4 regions of the Brucella oryzae genome follow, and region 4 is predicted to be linked to each of the others. Evidence: predicted binding sites of a transcription regulator. Region 4 holds the regulator's gene; each other region holds the start of a gene.

Region 1 (6,191 bases), on a different contig from region 4:
CGGCGGCATCAAGAAGGTTCTGATCCCGGAAGAAAACGCCAAGGATCTGGCGGATATTCCGGACAATGTGAAGAATAGTCTTGAGATCGTTCCGGTGTCCCGCGTGGGCGAGGTGCTCAAGCACGCTCTGGTTCGCGAACCCGAACCGATCGAATGGACCGAGCCGGAAACACCGGCGCCTGTACCTTCGGTCGAGGAGGAAACAGGCGCCTCGATGGCCCATTAAGAGCTGTTTATCAGGGCCAACAATCCAAATGCCGGGCAAATTGCCCGGCATTTCTGTGTTTAACCCCGGTTTTCCGGGGTTTTTTCACGTTGACAGGCTTGGTTTGTGAACCGATTTGAATAAACTCCGACCAATCCGGTCACGTTATCCGTTCCGGTAGATAAAGAAAGGAAATGCCAATGAACAAGAACGAATTGGTTGCCGCAGTTGCGGAAAAGGGCGGTTTGACGAAGGCTGATGCCGGTACTGCTGTTGACGCCGTACTCGCTGCTGTCACCGGTGCCCTGAAGGCTGGTGAAGAAGTCCGTCTGCCTGGCTTCGGCGTTTTCTCCGTTTCGCATCGCGCTGCCTCGACCGGCCGTAATCCTTCGACCGGCAAGGAAGTTGCTATTCCGGCTCGCAACGTGCCGAAGTTCTCGGCTGGCAAGGGCCTGAAGGACGCCGTAAACGGCTAATCATGATCTGGAGGGCGAAAGCTCTTCGAACGGATCGTGACGATAAATTCCCAGCCATCGCGGCATGATCGCGAATGGCTGTCGAGAAGGCCCGGCTTGTCCGGGCTTTTTTCGTTTATGAGACATTAGTATATCGGACGCGAGATGTTGAGGTGCGATCCGCGGAGACAAGTTTGGCCTAGCCGGCGAGGAGCGCATTTCTCTCGTCGATAAGTTTCCTGTATTGTTCTTGAAATTTAGCCTCTTCGTTTCCGCTCAATGGAAGTCGATCAACGGAAAAGGTTTGTCCGCGTATTATGTCTAGGATACGAATTTCTGTTGGCAAAACTTCTGGCAGAGCTTGTATTAAGAGCCATAATCCAAGTTTCGCAGCCTCGTCCGATAGAGCCGGATCTGAACCAAAATATGGATATATGAAATGTTCAGCGCTTCGCGCATCGCGAACTGAAAGAACGCCTTCTACCTTAACTGTCGCTCCCAGTTCGGCAAAAGTGTAGCTGGATTTGAGGTGCCTTCCGGGACGAAATGGCTCATTCGTCCAACGTCTCCTTTCTATCCACCACCGCAAAAAACCATCTCTCAATTTGGGATATAAATCTTTTCTGCTTCTTGGATTGGCAATAATACGTCCTTCGGTACTCTCGTGGAGATCGTTTCCGCCAAATATGTGTGCCCGCACATCGGACCAGAACGGAGTATAGAAGTCTGGACCGTTGGCCTCTCGACCCTCCTCTTTAGCCCTTTCGAGCCGCAGGTCCCTCAAGAGTAAGGAGCGCCTCTGAGGGGCCGATGAAAACAATAATTTCAATATTTTATGCAAGTGAATGCGCTCTAGTGGCATGCTGAATCACCTTGGTAATGCAAGTTTAAGGTGTATCATGATGCTACTTATTCGTTTAACGCAATAGAATATAATACTTTAAATAGATGCGATGGGCGCATCAAAAAAACCTGTCGATAACAGAAAGCCGGGCAGCATGCCCGGCTTCCAATAATTCTCGTTGCTGGTGCTTTATTCAGCAGCCTCTGAACTGCGCTTGGGGCGACGTTCGAGCAGTTCCTTGAGGAAGTGGCCGGTGTAGGAGCGCTTCTCCTTCACAATGTCTTCCGGACGGCCCACGGCGACAATTTCGCCGCCACCATCACCGCCTTCCGGTCCAAGATCGATCACCCAGTCGGCAGTCTTGATGACTTCCAGATTATGCTCGATCACCACGACGGTGTTACCCTGTTCAACCAGTTCGTGCAGCACTTCCAAAAGTTTTGCTACGTCATGGAAGTGCAGGCCAGTAGTGGGTTCGTCCAGAATATAGAGCGTGCGGCCCGTGGCGCGGCGCGACAGTTCCTTGGCAAGTTTCACGCGCTGCGCTTCACCGCCGGAAAGCGTCGTCGCCTGCTGGCCGACCTTGATATAGCCGAGGCCCACCTTGACGAGCGTTTCCATCTTGTCGCGCACCGCTGGCACGGCAGAGAAGAACTCCGCACCTTCCTCGACAGTCATATCCAGCACATCGGCGATGGACTTGCCCTTGAACAGGACTTCCAGCGTTTCGCGGTTGTAGCGTTTGCCGTGGCAAACGTCGCAAGTGACATAGACATCCGGCAGGAAGTGCATCTCGATCTTGATGACGCCATCGCCCTGGCAGGCCTCGCAGCGCCCGCCCTTCACGTTGAACGAGAAGCGGCCCGGCTGATAGCCGCGTGCCTTGGCTTCCGGCAGGCCCGCGAACCAGTCGCGGATTGGCGTGAAGGCGCCTGTATAGGTTGCCGGGTTGGAGCGCGGGGTGCGGCCGATCGGCGACTGGTCGATGTCGATCACCTTGTCGAGGAATTCCAGCCCCTCGATGCGGTCATGCTCTGCCGGATGCTCACGCGAACCCATGATGCGGCGCGAGGCGGCCTTGAACAGGGTTTCGATCAGGAAGGTGGATTTGCCGCCGCCTGAAACGCCAGTGACGGCGGTGAAGGTTCCAAGCGGAATATCCGCCGAGACATTTTTCAGGTTATTGCCGCGCGCGCCCACCACGCGAATGCGCTTGGACTTGGAAATCTTGCGGCGTTCCGCCGGGACGGCAACTTCCATCGCACCCGACAGATATTTGCCGGTCAGCGAGTTCGCATTGGACATTACGTCCTGCGGCGACCCTTGAGCGATGATCTTGCCGCCATGGACGCCAGCCGCCGGACCGATATCGACCACATAGTCGGCGGTCAGGATCGCATCTTCATCGTGCTCGACCACGATGACCGTATTGCCGAGATCGCGCAGATGGCGCAGCGTGTCGAGGAGACGCGCATTATCACGCTGATGCAGGCCGATGGACGGCTCATCCAGCACGTAAAGCACCCCGGTCAGGCCGGAGCCGATCTGCGAAGCCAAACGAATGCGCTGGCTTTCGCCGCCCGACAGGGTGCCGGAATTGCGCGCCAGCGTCAGATAGTCGAGGCCAACATCGTTGAGGAACTGCAGGCGCTCCCTGATTTCCTTGAGGATGCGGGCGGCAATCTCGCGCTGCTTTTCGTTGAAGCTGCCATCGATGTCGCGGAACCAGGCGTCGGCCTTGCGGATCGACATTTCCGTGATCTCGCCGATGTGCTTCATGCCGACCTTGACCGCCAGCGCTTCCGGCTTCAAACGATAGCCGTTACAGGCGGGGCAGGGCGTTGAGGCCATGAAGCGTTCGATATCTTCACGCGACCATGCCGAATCGGTTTCCTTCCAGCGGCGCTCCAGATTGGGGATCACGCCTTCAAAAGGCTTCGTCGTCTGGTAGGAGCGCAGGCCGTCATCATACTGGAAGGTGATTTCCTTGCCCTTGGTGCCATAAAGAATGGCTTGTCGGGCTTCCTCCGAAAGATCGGCCCATTTTGCGCCAATCTTGAAGCCATAGGCTTTACCAAGCGCTTCCAGCGTCTGATTGTAATAGGGCGACGAAGACCGCGCCCAAGGGGCAATCGCGCCGTCCTTCAGCGCCGCCGTTTCGTCGGGAACGATGAGGTTGGGATCGATGGCCTGCTGCGTGCCGAGGCCGTCACAGGTCGGGCAGGCGCCGAACGGATTGTTGAACGAGAACAGGCGCGGTTCGATTTCAGGAATGGTGAAGCCGGAAACCGGGCAGGCAAATTTTTCTGAGAAAAGAATCCGCTCATGCGTCTCGTTGGCCGACTTGTTGGCCGCACCACCTTCCGCCGTTTCTTCTGGCGGCAGCGGCTTGTCGGCAAATTCGGCAACGGCCAGACCTTCGGCAAGCTTGAGGCAGGTTTCAAGGCTGTCGGCAAGGCGGGTCGAAAGGTCAGCACGGACCACGACGCGGTCCACCACCACATCGATATCGTGCTTGTATTTCTTGTCGAGCGCTGGAACATCAGCAATTTCATAGAAGGTGCCGTCCACCTTGACGCGCTGAAAGCCCTTCTTCTGAAGTTCCGCCAGCTCCTTCTTGTACTCGCCCTTGCGGCCACGAACGATGGGCGCGAGGATATAAAGGCGCGTGCCTTCTTCCAGCGCCATGACGCGATCAACCATCTGGCTGACTGTCTGGCTTTCGATGGGAAGACCGGTCGCCGGCGAATAGGGCACACCCACGCGCGCAAAGAGCAGGCGCATATAGTCGTAGATTTCGGTGACGGTGCCGACCGTCGAACGCGGATTGCGGCTTGTCGTCTTCTGTTCGATGGAAATGGCGGGGGACAGGCCGTCGATCTGGTCGACATCCGGCTTCTGCATCATTTCGAGGAACTGGCGCGCATAGGCTGAAAGGCTTTCGACGTAGCGGCGCTGGCCTTCCGCATAGATCGTATCGAAGGCAAGCGAGGATTTTCCCGAGCCGGAAAGCCCCGTCATCACGATCAGCTTGTCGCGAGGCAGATCGAGATCGACATTTTTCAGATTGTGTTCGCGCGCGCCACGTATGGAAATGAATTTCTGATCGCTCATTCCGCGTCCTGCCTGCTCATATTGCCATGGATAAACGGGCGCCGAATGGTGAAACACGTCGCGCCGGTACCTAATATGGGGTGAAACCCTCCAATAAGAAGGGGGCTCCGGTCATTCATCGGTGCACTCTTATCATTAGAACAAATATCGAACAACCAGCCTTCTGATAGGCGATACGAAATGTGAACGCAAGAGCGTTGACTGTCACTCCTGACAGGAGCAGACTACCTTTACTCGCTGATAGCGGAGAGGTGCCGCGGTGGGATGACACGGCATCGGCAAGAGGTCCGCAGGAGGCGGGAAGACCCAGTAGGGAGGTAAAGGAGCATGAGTCCACCTGACTACGTTGCCTAGCTTTCACAAGGATGAAAGCACAATCCGTTTCGGTTGCGGCAGCATCTTTTCGCAAGGAATGATGCCTCGTTGATCGAAAGTGCGATTGCCGACAATTTGAATTTGCGCGGACTGCAAATGGCTGTGCGCCTTTGTGATCCGAAAAGACCTGCCGACGAATTAATGTCGACACATGAGCATTGCTCGAACCCCAAGCCCTGCGCGCCAAAGATACAGTGAGCGGCAGGGCTTTTCCTTGGAAGCGGATCCAGCGTCCGAAGTGCGGGTGAATATCTTCCACGAGGTGGTGGGTGGAGCCGTTTTGAAATTAAGGCAGATGCAGTTTTAGGCCCCGAAATGACGCAAACTGCATTTTCAGCACAGGAAACGGTCAAAAAACCTCTGAAATTTGTGGCGAACGCATGGCTTTTTAGTGTCGGAAGGTTGCATTTTGAACAAAACAAGAACATAAACTCTGTGGACATTGACGAATTCACCGGCCCGGATTGAACATGCGTTGAGCCAGTCCTGTAAGGTGAAGATAGAGTTTCTGGTGATGGCGCATCGTTGCGCCTGATCTTTCATTTGGAAAGTGCCTCTTGTCTGTGCGAAGTCGTACGGAAAGAGTGTGCATGCAAGACCCGGAGTAATTTTTCGATGGCTGGTAGCGTCAACAAAGTCATTCTGGTCGGCAATCTTGGTGCCGATCCGGAAATTCGTCGCCTGAATTCCGGCGACATGGTTGCCAATCTGCGCATTGCAACGTCGGAAAGCTGGCGCGACCGCCAGACCGGCGAACGCAAGGACCGCACCGAATGGCACAGCGTCGTCATTTTCAATGAGAACCTTGCCAAGGTCGCGGAACAATATCTGAAGAAGGGTGCCAAGGTTTATATCGAGGGCGCACTCCAGACCCGCAAGTGGCAGGATCAGAACGGCAATGACCGTTACTCGACGGAAGTTGTGCTGCAGAAGTTCCGCGGTGAACTGCAGATGCTCGACAGCCGTGGTGAAGGCGGCGGCGAAGGCCGTTCGTTCGGCGGTGGTGGCAATCGCAACCAGATGTCCGATTATTCCGGCGGCGGTGACTTCGGCTCGTCGGGTCCATCCAATCAGGGCGGTGGCAGCGGCGGCGGCGGATTCTCTCGCGATCTGGATGACGAAATTCCATTCTGAGAACCGGTGTAATCCAATCTATAAGAAAAATACGATAAGGCGCTGTTTTACAGCGCCTCAGGCT
Region 2 (6,191 bases), on a different contig from region 4:
GTCATCTTACTTCTTCATCTGCTCTTTCAGAGCCAGAAGCTTGGCAAAAGGCGAATCGGGATCGATACGCGCAGGACGTTCCTGCTCTGCCCGTTTGCCGCCCTGATGGCCATGATCGCGCTTCTGCTGGCGCTGATTGCCGCCACGGAAATCACCCTTGGAGCCTTCGCGCTTGCCTTCACCGTCATGACGCTTTTGCTTGTCGAAGCGCTTGCCGCCGCGATCATTGCGTCCCTGCTGTTCTGCCCCGCCTTCGGACTTGCGCCCTTCGCCGCCATCGCGGTTCTGATGACCGCTTTTCTGGTGGCCACGATTTTGACGCTGTCTGTTCTGGTCCTGATTGCGATTGCGGCCTTCGAAGCGACCCTGACGCCATAGAAGAACAGGCTTTGGCTCTTCAGCCGCCACTTCTGCCGTTTCGCCGGTCGGCGCAGTTTCAGCCGCTCCAACAGCCTCTTCCACCTTGGCTTCGGCTTCCGCCTCGGCCACGACAACCAGTGCAGGCACGGGTTCTGCCGCGGGTACGGCAGGCTTTTCCGCTTCTGCAACCGGCGAAACACCAGCTTCCTTGGCCGCAGCTTCAGCCGCGAAAGCATCGAGTTCGGCAAGCTTCGCTGTGACGGCGGCTGCTTCCATCGCCTCGTGACGATAGCCGAGGCTCTTCAGGATTTCTTCCATGTCGTCCGTCGTAGCACCCAGAATGGACATCATGGCCGGTGTGACGATGAAACGTCCGCCGTCATAAGCGCCATCCGGACGCACTCCGGAACCCGGGCGCCAGGCAAGTGCTGGACGAATGAGATCGGCAAGACGTTCCAGAATATCGATACGCACTGCACGGCGACCCAGCACGCGATAACCTGCCAGACGATAGAACATCGGATCGAAAGCCGGATCGACCACGACCGAGGTACGGCCTGCCGCCAGCACATTCACAACATCGCCATAGCCGGAGCGTTCGCGACCATCATTCTTGAGCGCCCAGAGCAGCGTGATGAGACCGGCCGGCGCAGGCTTCAGCAACATCGGCATAAAGACGTGATAGGCACCGAAACGCACACCGAGACGGCGAAGCGCCGCACGCGAATCCTGATCGAGGCCGCGCACTTCCTCCGCCACATCGCGGCGCGGAAGAATGCCAAGGTTCTCGACGATCTGGAAAGCGAGGCCGCGTGTCATACCGGTCAGGGCATCAGCGGCAGCCAGATCGGTGAGCGGTTTCAGAACGGTTTCGATATGATGAGCGACGAAACGTTCGATACGAGCTGCAACCTTGTCGCGCGCCGCTCCGGTAAGCTGTTCGTCGGCCAGGATCACCGCACGCGGCTTCAGCAGGTCATCGCCCGCAACCAGCGTTGCGACCGTTGCACCGACCCAGCGCATAACGCCATCCGAGCCGAGCGCGAAATCGCCATTGGGAGCTGCGGCAAAGCGCTCTGCGCGACGTTCGAACTCGGCGGCCAGCGCCTTTTGTGCAGCCGACTTCACCGCCTTGGCGTCCGGCCCCTCGGCCTGAACGTCAGCGGTAAAACGGAATCCTTCCAGTTGCCCAACATTGTGGCCTTCGACAATCACGTCTCCGACCGGGCTGATTTCTGCTTCAAGCATGGCATTCTCTCTCAGGCGCCTCATAAGCACGCTTGTCCTGCGGTCTACAAAGCGTTTCGTCAACCTTTCATGCAGCGCGTCGGACAATCTGTCCTCAATTTCGCGCGTCTTTTCCTGCCAGTGTGTCGGATCGGCAAGCCATCCCGGCCTGTGCGACACGAAAGTCCAGGTTCGAATTTGCGCCACCCGATGCGACAGAGTATCGATTTCCCCCTCTGTGCTATCGGCACGGCGCACCTGTTCGCTCATATAATCTTCATCGACGCTCCCTCGGCGGACAAGATCCTGATAGATGGTTGCAATGATATCGGCATGCTGCGCCGGCGCGATCTTGCGATAATCGGGCAGCGCGCAGGCGTCCCACAAAAGCTCGATGCGTGCCGGTGTCTTGGCGAGCCGCACAATCTCTTCGTCTTTCGACAAATTTTCAAGCGCTTGTTGATCGACGGCAGGCAAAGCCTTGGCCAAGCCTTCGATCGGTGCGGGCGTTTCCAGAGAATAGCGCAGGGAATCGAGCGATGAAAAGTCGAAACGCGCCGTGCGCCATTGCAGGACTTTCACAGGATCGAAATTATGCGCTTCCACCCGCTCGACCAGCTCTTCGTCGAATGGGTGCACCTGCCCCGTCACGCCGAAGGTGCCGTCACGCAGATGTCGGCCTGCGCGCCCGGCGATCTGCCCCACCTCGGCGGGCGTCAGATCGCGGAACTGATACCCGTCGAATTTGCGATTCTGCGCAAAGGCGACATGGTCGACATCAAGATTAAGGCCCATGCCGATAGCATCGGTCGCCACCAGAAAATCGACATCGCCCGACTGGTAAAGCTCGACCTGCGCGTTGCGTGTCCGCGGGCTGAGCGCGCCCATGACGACAGCCGCGCCACCACGCTGGCGTCGGATCAGTTCAGCAATCCCGTAAACCTCATCGGCGGAAAAGGCGACGATGGCGGAACGGTTCGGCAGGCGCGTAATCTTCTTGGAACCGGCATAGGCCAGATGCGACAGGCGCGGACGCGTCACCACATTGATGCCGCGCAAAAGCTTTTCCAGAATGCCGCGCATGGTGGCCGCACCAAGCAGGAGCGTTTCCTGCCGCCCGCGCAGATGCAGGATCCGGTCGGTGAAAATATGCCCGCGCTCCAGATCACCAGCGAGCTGGACTTCATCGATGGCGACGAAAGCGACATCTGTACGGCGCGGCATGGCCTCGACCGTGCAGACCGAATAGCGCGCACCCGGCGGCACGATCTTTTCTTCACCCGTCACCAGCGCGACATTGGCCGCACCGACCCGTTCCACGACGCGGTTATAGACCTCACGCGCCAGAAGGCGCAGCGGCAAGCCGATCATGCCACTTCCATGCGACAGCATGCGTTCGATGGCGAGATGGGTTTTGCCGGTGTTGGTCGGCCCAAGCACCGCAGTCACATCGCGGCCACTCAGCGTCAGCGGCAAATCATGGGCGGGGAGTTGGTTCATGCCAATAATCGGATTCCCGGTACAAGCGCCCATAACGGGCAGGATGCTGGTTTTGCGATAGCACTATACGGCCTGTACCGAAAGCGCTCCTGTTAAGTTTAAGCAAGGACGAACTACCAACGTTTCGACGACCGGTGTGCAGCCGGTCAACAACTTGTCGGTTAACAATTGGAACGACTCTGGAACGAATCGGCGACGAATCGCTGACTCGGAGAACTTCGCCTTTTGTTCACGGCAACATATAGTGGTCTTACCGCAAACCCCTACAATATGATGAATCGGATGTTCCGGTTTTCTGTCTTCTCCCAATACAAAACAAGCTTGCTGTTAACTTTTAACAAAATCTGTCAACCGAATGTTCTAACCACAATGCGACTCTTCAGAAATTCTTAATGAATACTGATAGTTCATTAATGTGGCAACAGATGGAAATCCGATTTTCATTAACCTTCAGGCCAAAGCCGGAACGAATCGGCGACGAATCGGTGATCAGCAAGGTTTCTGCATTTGTTCTCACAATATCTGGTGGGCGATTGTCGCTATACGCCATAGAAAACCAGATACGAACGGACTTTAATAACCCCGTCTCCAATCTCACGTTAACTTTTCCGGCAGTTTCATCATGCCAACAACACTGATTTCAAATGTGTCATTGCGGAAACAAAAAGGGCGGGCAGAGTGTATTCTTTGCCCGCCTCAATGTTTGGAATGGAAAGATCAATCGCGCTCGACGCACAAGGCGACACCCATGCCGCCGCCGATGCAAAGTGTCGCCAGACCGCGTTTGGCATCGCGGCGCTTCATTTCGTAAAGCAGTGTCGTCAGCACGCGCGCGCCTGACGCACCGATCGGATGACCGATAGCGATAGCTCCGCCATTCACATTGACGATATCCGCATTGAGACCGAGATCGCGCACGACAGCGCAGGACTGTGCTGCAAAGGCTTCATTGGCCTCGACCAGATCGAGATCGCCGACGCTCCAGCCAGCCTTTTCCAGCGCCTTCTTCGTTGCCGGAATCGGACCGGTTCCCATGATCGACGGATCGACACCAGCCGTTGCCCAGGAAACGATACGTCCGAGCGGCTTCACACCGCGTTTGGCTGCTTCATCCGCATCCATCAGCACGACAGCCGCAGCACCGTCATTAATACCGGACGCATTGCCTGCAGTCACTGTACCTTCCTTGTCAAAGGCAGGCTTTAGCTTCGCCAATGCCTCCATCGTCGTGCCAGGACGGATGTATTCGTCCGCCGAAACAACGACATCACCCTTGCGACCCTTTACGATGAAGGGAACGATTTCATCCTCGAACCTTCCGGCGGTCTGTGCCGCCTCAGCCTTCTGCTGGGAGGCCAGCGCAAACTCATCCTGATCGCTACGGGTCAATTGCCACTGGCGGGCAATGTTTTCCGCCGTGATCCCCATGTGATAGCCATTAAAGGCATCGATCAGGCCATCCTTCAGCATGGTGTCGACCATCTTGAAATCACCCATCTTCACGCCCGAACGCAAATGTGCGCAATGAGGCGCCATCGACATGGATTCCTGACCGCCCGCCACAATGATCCTGGCATCGCCGGAAAGAATTTGCTGCATGCCGAGCGCAACAGCCCGCAAACCGGAACCGCACAGCTGGTTGATCGAAAATGCGGTCGTCTCCTTCGGGCAACCAGCGTCCATTGCCGCCTGTCGTGCCGGGTTCTGCCCCTCACCTGCCGTCAGCACTTGTCCGAGAATAACCTCGTCCACATCCGTCGCCGCCACACCGGCGCGTTCCAGCGCGCCTTTGATAACCGTCGCGCCCAATTCATGTGCGGGGATATTGGCAAACGCACCGTTGAAAGCGCCCACTGCGGTACGCGCCGCGCTGGCAATGACGATGGCTTTCTGGTCGGACATTCTTTCCTCCTTGAAATATTGTGCAACACAAAGACCAAAATTCCAACCTTGGCAAGCTTTGGTGTGCGCCTGCAACCGTCTTCATGAAAATCGATAAAGTGTTTTTCCTATGGCGAGAAGCATTCGGCTGTGCATCGCCAGCCATGGCCGCTAAATTACATTTCGCTATAGAATAGGAGATATCCATGCCTTCACTGACGCTCGAACGCGCCAATACGATCATCGCCGGGGCTTTTGCCAAGGCCGAGGAACTGAAAATGAAGCCGCTTGCTGTTTGCGTTCTCGATGCCGGTGGCCATGTGAAGGCTTTCCAGCGTCAGGACGGCGCGTCGATGCTCCGCTTCGAGATCGGCTCGGGCAAGGCCTATGGCGCGCTTGCGGTCGGCACCGGCTCGCGCTGGCTGAACAACCAGGCAAAGGATCGCCCGCATTTTCTGGAAGGACTTTCGGGCGTATCGGGCGGCAAGATCGTGCCTGTACCGGGCGGCGTTCTGATCAAGGATGCAGGCGGTGAAATTCTCGGTGCAGTCGGCATTTCCGGCGATACGTCGGACAATGACGAGGCTGCAGCCATCGCCGGTATCGACGGCGCAGGCTTTGCATCTGACGCAGGTTGACTTTCAACAATAGTCCGCGATCAAGGCCGCTTCATGCGGCCTTTTTCATGTAGCTTGCAGAAAACTGGCACAAAAGAAAACGCCGCTCCCGATCAACGAGAACGGCGTTTTTGAAAACCATCTTTCGGCTGCAATGCAGCGTCAGACTTATTCCTTAGCTTCGAGGACCTGACGGCCGCGATACATACCGCTCTTCAGATCGATATGATGCGGACGACGAAGTTCGCCCGAGTTCTTGTCCTCGACATAGGTCGGGGCCTTCAGAGCGTCAGCCGAACGGCGCATGCCGCGCTTCGACGGAGACGTTTTTCTTTTAGGTACTGCCATGGATCCAGCTCCACTGATCGGTCAATAAACGTCCGGCACGGCCCCGGTGGAGCCTGTCACAGCGGACAAAATTCCGGAAAGTCAGGTGCCTATACACGCTCTCACGGCATTTGACCAGCGGGAGTCTGATCTTTTTTTCGTATCACGTATTTATCGCACGCAAACCACATAGGGGCCTGATCGTGCGGCACGACCGGCGACGATCCGGGCAATGCGCTGCATGTTGCGCGTCGGCTTGGCAGGGTTGCGCAATGTCGG
Region 3 (6,191 bases), on a different contig from region 4:
CGTCAGGTCGATGCTACCCGCCGTTCGGCAGCACATTCGATCTACAGCTATCTTGGTGACATTGCGGCTCCTACGGGTGGCAAAGAACTTGCGGATTGGGCGAAAAAAGCCGTGACGGAATCCTATCCCTACGAAGTAGGCGAGCATGTTTCCGAACTGCAGGCGGTAGATATTTTCGTCCGCTCCCGCTTTTCCAATCCAGAGTGGCACAAGGAACTGGCTGGCATGTCTCCCGCCGCTGTGCAGCGCGAACAACTGCTAACCCAGGCTCTCAACCTTCATGTCGATTGGATGAGGTTCAATCTCGAGCGCCGCCAAGCATCGGCAATTGCAGCGCTGTTGTCGAACAGCCTTGACGAGCGCGACAGTCGCACGACCGTAACGACAGCGAGCGCAGCGCAATGAGTGAGCAAGGTCGCATCCGTCGTTTCGCCTCTTGGAACCTGAAACGGGCTTTCGGCATCAAGGTCTTTTTCAACGCAGCATCACATGCTGCGGAAGATGCTGCCGACAATGTTCAGAACACGATCGACGAGTTGCGGCCGAAAGGCCGGTTGAAGGCGAGAAGCTTCGGAGATCGATATGCCGATGGCGGCATTCAGCGCTTCAAAGAACTGAGTGACGGGCTCGACGCAAAGGAAATAGATGCAGCGCTGGCGGCGTGGGACAGGGATTCCAGCATCTACATGGTAGCAGGTTGCATTGCACTCGCTGCTATCCCGGCTCTCTACGTTCTCGGCTATCGGTCCTTCTATCTTCTCATCGGCGGGTGCCTGGTGGCAGTCATCACCTTCGCTTTGGCGATGAAGGCTGACTTTCGGGCATGGCAGATCCGTCAAGGCCGGATCGGCGCTGTGCGCGATTACTTTAACGACCGTCTGCCTTCAAACATGCAGATCCTATCAAAGGACGATTAATCATGAACCGGGTGGGACTTCTCGCTACTTTTTGGATGATCTCGGCAAGCGTCGCGCACGCCGACGACATCAATATTGCCGATATCATCAAGGGCGAGGGAGACGCACGGTCCAATTCCTTCTTGAATATGATCTTTGGGCCGCTCTTCACCGGCCCTAACGACGAAACCCTCATTTCCTCGCTGATCGCGAATTTCAATGTTCTGTTCTTCGCGATTGCGGCAATCCTGTTCATCTACAATGTTGTCGTAGGCGTCACGGAAACCGCCCACGAGGGCGAGATACTTGGAAGACGGCATTCGGCAATGTGGGTGCCGTTGCGCACTATCCTCGCGGTAGGTGCCCTAATTCCCATGCCAACCGGATATAATGCCGCTCAGCATGGCATTGCCTACATGGTCAACGTGAGCACGGCCACCGCCTCATTCTTCTGGAATGAGACGGTCGATCTCATCGTTGAACAGCGATTGCCAGTCGTGGGCGGTGACTATGACGCCCTTGACGGTCAATTCTTGCAGGGATTGTGGCGGGCCGAACTTTGCCAGGCGGTGTACAATCTCGAAGTGTCCAAAGGAGGTGATGGACTAGACGGAATCTCGCGCGGGTCTTGGCGAACGGTATCAGGTGTACCGCAAATGGCATATAGCCTGCCGAATTCTTATGGTGCTTGTGGCATCGTCAGCCTGCCCGGCCAAACGACGGGTTTCCAGCGACTGGCTGAAGCTGCCGGCAAGTCCTATAACGACTACATTCAAGCCATGCAGCAAGCTGTTACCAAAACCGCTGACAGCTTCTCTGGCACTGCTGCGCAGCTCGCCCAGGCGATCAGCAAGCGTGAACAATTGCCGGCCTATCGTGATCTTCGCAAAGATCTCAACGACTGGCGCAAGCAGCACGCGGATATCCTGAAGCAATATATCGGTGATGATAAATTGCAGAAAGCCGGCAAAGACGTTGCGGAAGCAGATGATCCACTGCAGGTGACGCCCGTCGGAGATTCACAAAGCCAGGCACTAGCCGGCAATCTCAAGAACGGCGGCTGGTTGCAAGCGGGATTCTATTATCAGCTCATCGCACGGCTGTCGGCTGACTCTAATTCGGTAGCAACTGCGCTTCCGAAAGTGACGCCAGGAGGAGCGATCGGCGCCGCGTCGAATCCGGGTGGATCGGTGCGCAATGCGATTGCTTCCCAATACGCGGATAACAACTGGTACTTACTCGGCTCGGCTGACGGCGACGCCAAGAAGTTCCTCGACCAGATTTCGGCGACTTACAACGGTACCGTTGAATGGTGGAACGAAAGCGTCGCCAGAAGCGGGATCAGGGCGTTCGTAAATGAACGCGTCGCGTTCGCGGACAGCGGCGGCGATATTTCCGACTGGATGCCATCTGCTGGTTCGCTTTACGAGGCACTGGAGTTCCTTAATCCTATGAGGCCCACCAACGATCCAATGATCGGTCTCGTCACGTTTGGAACGCAGGTCACGTTCTATACGACCGCTGCGATCATCGCGTTGTCTGTCCTTGCAGTGGTGCCATACGTGGGAACCGGTATAACAGTCCTTTCGAACTTCGTCGGTTGGGTCATAAGTGGCATTGGGGCCATGGGCATGTTCCTTGCCTTCGTGCTTCCAATGGTTCCGATGGTGACATGGGTGATCGGAATTGGCGCGTTCTTCCTTCTGGTAATGGAAGCCATCTTCGCCGCCCCACTTTGGGCGATCGCGCATCTCTCTATGGAAGGGAAGGGGATGGGCGGCAGCCAGGCCCGGCGCGGTTATGTCATGGTGCTGGCGCTCACTCTGACGCCGGTCCTCATGCTTTTTGGGCTCCTCCTCGGAATGATCCTTTTCCGGATCATGGGTGTTCTCATTAATGGCGGGCTCTACTACGCTCTGACCTCTGCTCAATCACTCGTGGGAGATAGCTTTGTTAGCTTGGCATGGTTCCTTGGGATTTTTGTCGTCATGTTTTTCATGGCGGCGGTCTATCTCGTCATCATTGAGCGATCATTCTCCCTGATCGCAGAATTTCCGGGCCGGGTTTTCCGGTGGTTCGACCATATCGGCGACGACCTCGATGCACATTCTGCGATGCGAGCTAATATTGCAGCCATGGGTACAACCAAGGAACTCGGCCGACTTTCTGAAGGGGCGAAGCATATCCCAACTACAGTCGGAAAACTCCTGCCTCGGAAGTAACAGGTGCCGGCCGAACCTTCCTATAAGAGCGGTTCTGAGTTATGGTTCAATGATGGCAACAACGGCGCGAAAGGAGCCGATATGACCTTACCGAAGTATCTGCGTCCCATTTACGACGTTGACGCCCACGGTCTGACAAAGACTGAAAAAGTGGTGCGGATGGTGATCTTCACTCCGCTGCTTATCGTTTTCTCTGTTCCGACGGTCCTCGCCGTCGTCTTCGTCTGCTTGGCCGGCTATTGGGCTTTCATGCTGCTAACGAGTGGAGTTGGAAACATCTTTGCTAATCCCGCCCAATATAGCTTCGAAATATCGATTTTTGCGGCTCTTGCCGCGTTGCTGATATTCTCAAACGTGATCGCCAGGAAAATTCGGCGTCATTTCCTGCCGTTCGGCTAAGAACGGTCGTCCAAGCGCAGAAGGCCCGCCTTGCGGGCCTTTTTCATTTCCGCCACCAAGCAAACGGCTCTTACCGTTGCATAAGAAAAAATTCCTCTTGACGGGAACCGTCTCTCCGTTGTTCTGTTTTTGTTCTATGCAGGAGCGAAGACAGAATGCGCAAACCGGAGACGATCGAACGGCTCTACCTAGATTTTGACGGATTCTTCGCAAGCGTTGAGCAGCAGTGTGACCGACGCTTGAGGGGGCGGCCGATCGGCGTCGTACCGTTCGCCGGCACGACCCGCTCGGCAGTCATCGCGTGCAGTCGTGAGGCAAAGGCCTACGGCGTCAAGAATGTAATGCCGATCGATGAGGCGAAACGCCTCTGTCCGGATCTTGTGCTTGTTCCACAAAAGCCAGATTTGTACCGGCGGGCTCATAATGCCCTGCTGTCAGAAATCGAGACCGTCATTCCGATCGATACGGCGAAGTCGATTGACGAGCTGACCTGTCGTCTCGACGAGAGCGGCCGGAATGACCCGGAGGGGCTTTCCGCCCGCATCAAGGCCGCGATCGCGGAGAACGTCGGCCCATTTATCACATGTTCGATCGGCTTTGCCGCCAATCGCCAGCTTGCAAAAATCGCCTGCAAAGAGGGTAAGCGTGGGGCAGGGCGGTACGGCGACGGGCTGGCGATCTGGCGGCCGGTTGATCTGCCGGCGCCGTTGTTCGCCGTTGCGATGGAAGACATTCCAGGCGTCGGTGGCAACATGGCGAAGCGGCTCTATCGATCGTCTATCTATACGACCGAGCAACTTTACAATCTCCAGCCGAAGCACATGCGCCGGCTCTGGAACAATGTCACCGGAGAACGGCTCTGGTATGCGCTCCATGGCTACGACATCCAGGCCCAGGCATCGAGCCGGGGCATGTTCGGACATGGGCGCGTCCTTCCTCCGGAATCTCGCACGATCACTGGCGCGCGGGAAATCTCGCGTCTGCTTTTGATAAAGGCGGCGCGACGGCTGCGCCGCGAGAATTTCTACGCGTCCGGTGTCTGGCTATGGCTATCGATCCGAGAGGGATCGTGGATGGGAAAGCGTCACCTGCCGGTTGTCAACGACGACCAGGCGATCCTATCAGCGCTCTCTGAGCTATGGGAAAAGGTCACGCAGGATTATCCACGCGGCCTTACGATCTTCCGGATTGGCGTCACGCTCTATGATCTGACGCCGGCGCACGAGCGCCAGCTAGATTTGCTTCTCAATGACGATCGGCAGCGCCGGCGTTGGGAAAACGCCAGCAAGGCGATCGACAACCTCAATGCGCGCTATGCCGCCACGGTCGTCAGTCTCGGCCAATGGCGGCCGCCGGCCGGCGGTCATGTCGGCGGCAAGATCTCATACACACGCATTCCGTCCGCGGAGGATTTTTGGTGATGGGCTGGAAACAAAGCGTCAAGGTCGGCGACCTGGCCGACAACCAGAAGCTCGAAGCGCGGTGCAGGAAATGCGGTCACGTGCATTACCTCACCCGTGCCATCGTATGCGTCTCGCCGGAACGCGAATTCCTGTACATCGACGAGCTCGAGCGCGAAACAATCTGCAGAGCGCGCGGCTGTCGTGGCACAGTACGGATTTCGATGGTGCGGCTTGATGAGCTAAGCGGGTTTGTCGGCGGCCTTGCGTAACGCCCCTTACGAGAAGAACAGCCACGCCAAGTAGCAGATTGCTGCCAGAATCATTAATCCAACTGGTATTTCATACCACCGCTCGCCGGGCCTCTTGCCACCACACTTAGGACAGTATGGAGCGTTGCTGGCGACAGGTGAGTACGAACAATGACGGCAAGAAGTAGTAGCCATATTTATTCCAATAAATTCAATGGCTTAGTCGCATAACCCTTATTATGGAACTAAGCCATTGATATTGCTGAATATTTTTGATTCACCGGGGCGAAAAGCCCTTATCGGCCAATGCTCGTCGGATTTCCGATCCGGCGTCCCACATACGGTTGGCTTCGGCTTTGTCGACGGAGCGCCGCTCAAAATCCTCTGGCAAGACGCGTTTCAGGAACTCCGCGAATGCCCTAGCCTGATCATCTGAAAGATTGACCGTTATTTCGTTCATTGACCCACCCCATTATTATCCGCGCGGATCAACTTGCGCAGAATTGTTACCATTGTCACGGATTTTCCCGACTGTGCTTTGCCAACGATGAGGCCTGTTTTAGGCACAGGCGGCGTTCCAACGCTGTTCTTTGTCATTTCTTCACCGTTCCAAAAAGGCGAGCCCCTTGTCGGTCGGATTCAGCGACCGCACACTTCCTTGCGTCATGACAGGATGTGAAATCTCAGCAAGCTCGTGATCGAGGAGCGTGCGCAGCCGGCCCCAGGCTAAATCTCGATCTTCGCCGCGTATGATCAGCGTCAGGTCTCCCCGCGCATCTTGTTCCTGGGCCTCGGTCATGGGCATAACCGTATACCAATCCTGATCAGCCATCCCGTTTCTCCTCTATGCAAGGATCTCGAACATCGACCGCGGAATAAAGCTCCGTGCCTCGCTCAACGTGATCCAGCCTTCATCGACGAGTTTCATGGTGGATTGCGCGAGCGGTCGTGCAATCACCTTGTCGGACTTCATGCCTTCCTTCAGGAGCTGGCGCACCACAGCGGACCATCCGTCGATCGGCT
Region 4 (6,191 bases):
TTTGTCAAATGGTCGTCGCCGCGAATGATATGTGTCACACCCATATCGTGATCGTCGACAACGACTGCATGCATGTAAGTCGGCGTGCCATCGGATCGCAGAATGATGAAATCATCGAGATCCTTGTTCGGGAAACGTACGTCGCCCTGCACTGCGTCCTGCACGAGGGTTTCGCCTTCCTGCGGGGCCTTGATCCGGATTACCGGCTTTACACCAGCTGGCGCTTCAGACGGATCGCGATCACGCCAGCGACCATCATAGCGCGGTGGACGGCCTTCAGCGCGTGCTTTCTCACGCATTTCTTCCAGCTCTGCTGGCGTAGCATAACAATAATATGCCTTGCCAAGAGCGACGAGTTCTTCCGCCACTTCGCGATGGCGAGGTGCGCGTTCGAACTGCGAGATGGCATCGCCATCCCAATCCAAGCCCAGCCAAGTCAAGCCATCGAGAATGGCAGCCGTCGCAGCGTCTGTGGAACGTTCCCGGTCGGTGTCTTCGATGCGCAGCAGCATCTTGCCACCATTGTGCTTGGCATAAAGCCAGTTGAACAAGGCAGTACGCGCACCACCAATGTGCAGATACCCCGTGGGAGAGGGGGCAAAACGGGTAACAACCGGTTTCGACATGATAGCTCCACTATGTCGTGCGCCTTTTTTAGAGCAGCGGCGAATGCCGGAGACACAGGCGCGAACTTGAATTCCAATGCCTGCGCGAGAATGCCCGGCAGGTAATCGGGGTTCGTGATGAGAACCCTCTCGATTTCGGCTGCGGTTCATGTAGCATAGGCAGCATCATGCGCAAGGGTTTCGCATCTCTTTCGCACCGATGTGCCGTTGTTCTTTCGGGGTATTTCGACGGTCTGGGCTAACTTTTGCGGTCAGGCGGGGGCATGACAGGCATCAGGGAAGCGAGTGATGTAAACGAACGGGCGCTTGTGAAGAACATGCCCGATGGTTTCGTGCGCACCCTGTTGCCCGAAGTGTGGCCCTCCAATGAAACAGGGCCTTCGGCACATTCGGCGCCTGTCCAGCCTCCCGCACCCAAACTGCGTGAACGTCTCCTGTCCGTCCCCCTCATTGCTCGGGAACAGATCAGGACAGCAATCGAAACTGAAGCCGGACGCGGCGCCTTCTTTCTTTTGCTGCCGGTTTTTGCCGGCATTGGCGCGATCATCTATTTTACGCTTTCGTTCGAGCCAGCATGGACACCGCTTCTGTCCATGCTCGGAATTGCTATTCTCTTGCGAGTTGCGACGCGCAGGCATTATGTCGCCGCGCAGTGCATGGCGTTCGCTATTGCGTTGTCGGCCGGTCTTGTAGTCGGCAAATGGGAGACAGAGCGGCGTGCGACGCCGATGCTGGGCTCCGATGTCGCAACACGTATAACGGGCCGGGTGGTTGCGCTTGAATATCAGGATAATGGAAGCTGGCGGATAACGCTCGATGTCCTCCAGACCGAGCGCCCGAAGCTTCGCTTTCCGCCAAAACGCGTTCGTATCAATGCAAGGGATATTCCGGCCTCGACGTCGATCGGCAGCGGGCTTACAGGTTTCGTGCGATTGCGTATTCCGTCGGGTCCGGTTCGCCCCGGCAACTATGATTTTTCGTTTCACGCCTATTTCAATGGTATCGGGGCCAATGGCTTTTTTCTCGGAACACCCAAAGTGGCGGCGGTTTCTCTGCCAGACGAACTGACTGCGGAAATTTCTCAGTGGATCGCCATGTTGCGTGTTCGGGTTTCCGAACGGATTGAAGAGGTTATCGGCGGAGAGGATGGAAGCGTGGCTTCGGCGCTTGTGGCGGGCACGCGTGCGGGGATCAGCGAAAAGACCAATGACGATCTGCGCAAAGCAGGCCTTGCACATATTCTGTCGATCTCCGGTTTGCATATGGCGCTCGCTGCCGGTGTTGTCATGCTGACGCTGCGGTCTCTCTTTGCGCTGTTTCCGGCTTTCAGTGTGCGGCATCCCGTGAAAAAATATGCAGCCTTTCTCTCCCTTTTGAGCTGCACCTTTTATCTTGCCATGTCGGGCGCCGATGTTGCGGCGCAACGAAGCTATGTGATGATTGCAGTCATGCTCGGAGCCTTGCTGGTTGATCGTGCTGCGATAAGCATGCGCAATCTCGCCATCGCAGCCCTTGCCATGATTGCCATTTCACCGCATGAGATATTAGGGCCGAGTTTTCAGATGTCTTTTTCTGCTACGGCCGCCCTGATCGCGGGATATGCGTGGTGGAGCGAGCGTAATGCAAGAAAATATGTCGGCAAGGAAAGGCGTGGAAAGCCCACTCATAGTTTCGGGGGAAAAATCCTGAAGCCGGTCACTGCGGCGGCGGGTACTTCGCTCGTCGCGGGATTGGCGAGCGGAATTTTTGCCGCTTATCATTTCAATAATACTGCGCCGCTGGGCTTGGTGGGGAACGTTCTCGCTGAGCCTGCAATCGCACTTCTCGTGATGCCATTTGCTGTTTTCGGTCTTGTCCTGATGCCGTTGCAACTGGATTGGGTACCATTGCAGATCATGGGATGGGGTATTTTCGCCGTCAGACATATTGCCGCCTTTGTTGCGGCGTGGTCACCTGACGGCAATCCGGGTGCAATGCCTGCACTCACTCTCGTTTTGTGGACTATTGCGCTTGTTCTGGCGGTTGTTCTGTCGACCAGATTGAAGGCGCTGGCACTCCCCTTCATTGTACTTGGTTTTGCTGCTTTCGTCAGGGAGCCTTTTCCGGACATTGTGGTATCAGAAGATGCCAAGCTGGTGGGAGTCCGACTGACTGATGGGAGATTTGCAGTTAATCGGAGCCGTCCGTCGCAATTTACAGTCGACAATTGGAAAACCGCATATCTGGTCGAAGAATTCATCGCACCGCCATCGGGCAAAAACAGAAAACGAACCGATGTGGACGGATTCGAATGCGAAGATGGATTATGTACGATCAGTTTGCGCGATGGTCGCACATTGGTCTACACAGCAGATGTTGCAATGCAAGAAATCGCCTGTAATATCGGCGATGTGGTCATTCTGGCTGTTCCCGGTAAAGAAGCTTCGTGTGGACGCTCCACGACTCTGAGCATCAGTAAACGCGATCTGGCGTTAAAGGGATCTGTAGAGATAAGACTCGGGAAAGCACCGGAGCAAAACCGAGCTCCTGAGGCTTTATCCATAGTTTCTCCTGAAGCGACGGAAGTCGATGTAACACAGCCAATATTTGATCTGCAACGCGACAGCCGAATAACATTTGCAATCAATACGCCGAGCCGTCCCTGGCATATGCATCGCATCCATTCGCGTCCGGCACGTGGTTTGGCCGAGCGCGAATACAAACCAAAACCCCGCCCGCCCAAAAATGCAGTGAATTGTTCATCCGGCGCAGACCGTAACGCAAATCTCTGCGAATGATAATAGAGCGCTTCCAGTTAAAAGAACCATGCCTTCGCTCAATCTTTTTGCTTTGCATTTTCCTGCGCAAAGCCGTTTTTCACTTTGCTGGAAACACCCTAATAGCGGCGGATCAGGCCAACAAGCTTGCCTTGAACCCGCACTCGGTCGGGGCCAAAGATTCGTGTCTCATAGGCGGGGTTGGCTGCTTCGAGTGCGATGGAAGCACCTTTGCGACGAAAGCGCTTCAATGTCGCTTCTTCGTCATCGACGAGAGCGACCACAATTTCACCGGGATTTGCGGATTCGCCACGCTTGATAATGACCGTATCTCCGTCAAAAATTCCAGCATCGATCATTGAATCGCCTCTAACCTCAAGAGCGTAATGCTCACCCGCGCCAATCATTTCTGGCGGAAGGCTCAGGGAATGCGTCTGATTCTGGATGGCTGAAATAGGCACACCAGCAGCGATTCGCCCCATGACTGGCACAGAGACTGTTGCGGATGTGTCGTCATTGGTCGCAACAGAGGTAGGGCGTGACGGTGAAGGCGGCGGTGGTGCTTTGCCCAGGCTGCCTTCGATAACACTGGGAGCGAACTTCTTTTGTGCGTTGAGTCCCGGAGCAATAGAATCCGGCAGACGCAGGACCTCAAGTGCACGTGCCCGGTTTGGCAGCCGACGGATGAAGCCACGCTCCTCCAGAGCGGTGATCAGACGATGGATACCCGATTTCGAAGCCAGATCGAGCGCTTCCTTCATTTCATCGAACGACGGTGGAATGCCCGTTTCTTTTAGACGTTCATGAATGAACAGCAGAAGCTCGTGCTGTTTACGGGTTAACATGCGCGACACCCTCCCGGCCAAGAATTGAGAAAAACAAAACCAGAACGAACACTATATGTTCCAGTCTTGTTCTGCAATGGTTTTAAAAGCATTAACGCTCAAGACGAGATTGAACGGATTGTTTCAGGACGGGCGCATCATCTATGCGCTACTTCAGATACTGATCCGAATAACATATATTCTATCGTGAGTTAGATCAGTTTTCTCATGCTTTAGTGATGGCAGATAACATGCTGAATCTAGAGCATAAGGACACGACAATCATCGCCGAGAGCGGCTGCGGGAGCGTTCTCGTCTCTGATGAGAAGCGCTTTTGAGCCGACGAGTGCCGAAAGCATAGACGAATCCTGAACTGGAAATGGCTTCGCTATCAGTGTTCCGTCCGGAGTTGATTCGACCGTGGCTCGGATATAATCGCGGCGGTAGTCATTCGCAGGCAGGACAGTGCCCAGTTTTGCAGGCCGGATATCGGCGTCGAAGTTAGTTCCGGCAAGCTTGGCGACAAGCGGTCGAAGAAAGACGAGGCTGCAGACGAGGCTGGAAACAGGGTTGCCGGGCAAGCCTATGATATGCACGATTTTGCCGTTCACGCTGATGTGTCCATACATCAGGGGCTTACCCGGCCTCATGGCGATCTTCCAGAAATCGAGATTAACGCCCAATTTTTGAAGCGCGCCGTGCACAAAATCTCGGTCACCGACCGACGCGCCGCCAATCGTAACCAGAATGTCGATGCCGCTTTGCAGGCTATCTGCTATTGCCTGTTCAATCTTGGCAGGATCATCTGGAATGATTCCTTTGTCTTCCGGGCTGCCGCCAGCCCGCCTGATAATTTCAGCGATTCCGACGCTGTTCGATGCAACAATCTGGTCCATTCCGGGTGTTTCACCCGGCGCGACGAGCTCATCACCGGTCGCAACGATTGCCGCCTTTGGTTTTTGAAATACATCGATTCTCGCATTGCCGCTTGCAGCGGCTAACGATAGGGCGGCGGCGTCCAGCTCTCGTCCGCTCGAAATGACGACGTTACCGGGCGAAAAGTCGAGGCCCGCGCGACGTATATGCCGTCCTGGCTCTATTCCTTCATGAACGGTGAGCCGGTCATCCGAACGCTCGGTGTGTTCTTGAATGACAATTGTGTCTGTGCCTTTGGGCAGTGGCGCGCCGGTAAAAATGCGGACCGCCTGTCCGATCCCCAATTCGCCTTCGAATCGATTGCCTGCTGCCGATTCGCCGATGATGTCGAACTCAACAGGATAAGCGATGTTCTCCGGGGCGATCAGGGCATAGCCATCCATTGCCGAGCCGTCGAAAGGCGGCTGTAGAAAATGTGCCAACACAGGTGTTGCAACCACGCGCCCACCTGCATCCGACAAAGCGATTTGCTCTTTACCGTGCGGTTCCGCAGACTTCAGGATGCGGGCCAGTGCTTCATCGACCGGGAGAAGGGACATGGTGTTTCCTCTCGAACTGAATTGTGGACCCGTTTAGAGCATAAAGCCTGTCTGGAAGAATTGATCCAGAACAAGGTTCAGCGATTATGCCGTCCAATCACCGGATTTGCCGCCGCTTTTTTCGGTAACGCGGATGCCGTCGATCTCCATATGTTTGTCGATGGCTTTGGCCATGTCATAAATGGTAAGACATGTGACGGAAACGGCGGTGAGGGCTTCCATTTCCACGCCAGTGCGCCCTTTGAGCTTGGCGAGTGCGCGAACGCGCAGACCGGGCAGTGCCTGATCCGGTTCGATTTCGACAGAGATTTTGGTCAGCATAAGCGGATGGCAGAGGGGAATCAGGTCAGCAGTCTTTTTTGCCGCCATGATGCCTGCCAGACGCGCGGCGCCAATGACGTCACCCTTCGCGGCATTGCCTTCCAGAATGAGCGCCAGCGTTTCCGGCTTCATTCTGACCGATCCTTCGGCTACGGCTTGGCGTTCAGTTTCATCCTTCGCCCCAACATC

What was found. Region 4 encodes LexA, which represses DNA repair genes until DNA is damaged. Its sites were predicted from a motif close to TGTTCNNNNTGTGTTCNG; they were not measured.
Positions count from the first base shown of each region.
Region 1: the regulator LexA is predicted to act here: its motif matches at 4,755-4,772, upstream of uvrA (excinuclease ABC subunit UvrA).
Region 2: the regulator LexA is predicted to act here: its motif matches at 3,257-3,274, upstream of JNC70_RS13715 (helicase-related protein).
Region 3: the regulator LexA is predicted to act here: its motif matches at 3,637-3,654, upstream of JNC70_RS21565 (Y-family DNA polymerase).

Region 1 covers NZ_JBHEEO010000014.1:99,336-105,526, forward strand. The annotation lists gene lon (endopeptidase La) at 1-226, shown strand, start outside; gene JNC70_RS15350 (HU family DNA-binding protein) at 406-681, shown strand; gene JNC70_RS15355 (hypothetical protein) at 860-1,522, opposite strand; gene uvrA (excinuclease ABC subunit UvrA) at 1,694-4,618, opposite strand; gene ssb (single-stranded DNA-binding protein) at 5,609-6,127, shown strand.
Region 2 covers NZ_JBHEEO010000011.1:123,626-129,816, forward strand. The annotation lists gene JNC70_RS13710 (Hsp15 family ribosome-associated heat shock protein) at 1-5, opposite strand, end outside; gene JNC70_RS13715 (helicase-related protein) at 7-3,087, opposite strand; gene JNC70_RS13720 (acetyl-CoA C-acetyltransferase) at 3,805-4,989, opposite strand; gene JNC70_RS13725 (GlcG/HbpS family heme-binding protein) at 5,175-5,606, shown strand; gene rpmF (50S ribosomal protein L32) at 5,754-5,933, opposite strand; partial or broken gene JNC70_RS13735 (biosynthetic peptidoglycan transglycosylase) at 6,084-6,191, opposite strand, start outside.
Region 3 covers NZ_JBHEEO010000035.1:9,945-16,135, reverse strand. The annotation lists gene JNC70_RS21585 (conjugal transfer protein TraW family protein) at 1-405, shown strand, start outside; gene JNC70_RS21580 (hypothetical protein) at 402-917, shown strand; gene JNC70_RS21575 (DotA/TraY family protein) at 920-3,118, shown strand; gene JNC70_RS21570 (hypothetical protein) at 3,122-3,517, shown strand; gene JNC70_RS21565 (Y-family DNA polymerase) at 3,673-4,938, shown strand; gene JNC70_RS21560 (hypothetical protein) at 4,938-5,189, shown strand; gene JNC70_RS21555 (DUF7706 family protein) at 5,446-5,628, opposite strand; gene JNC70_RS21550 (hypothetical protein) at 5,770-6,000, opposite strand; gene JNC70_RS21545 (type IV pilus twitching motility protein PilT) at 6,013-6,191, opposite strand, start outside.
Region 4 covers NZ_JBHEEO010000008.1:156,301-162,491, reverse strand. The annotation lists gene gltX (glutamate--tRNA ligase) at 1-626, opposite strand, end outside; gene JNC70_RS11075 (ComEC/Rec2 family competence protein) at 890-3,403, shown strand; gene lexA (transcriptional repressor LexA) at 3,502-4,227, opposite strand; gene JNC70_RS11065 (molybdopterin molybdotransferase MoeA) at 4,467-5,681, opposite strand; gene moaC (cyclic pyranopterin monophosphate synthase MoaC) at 5,766-6,191, opposite strand, start outside.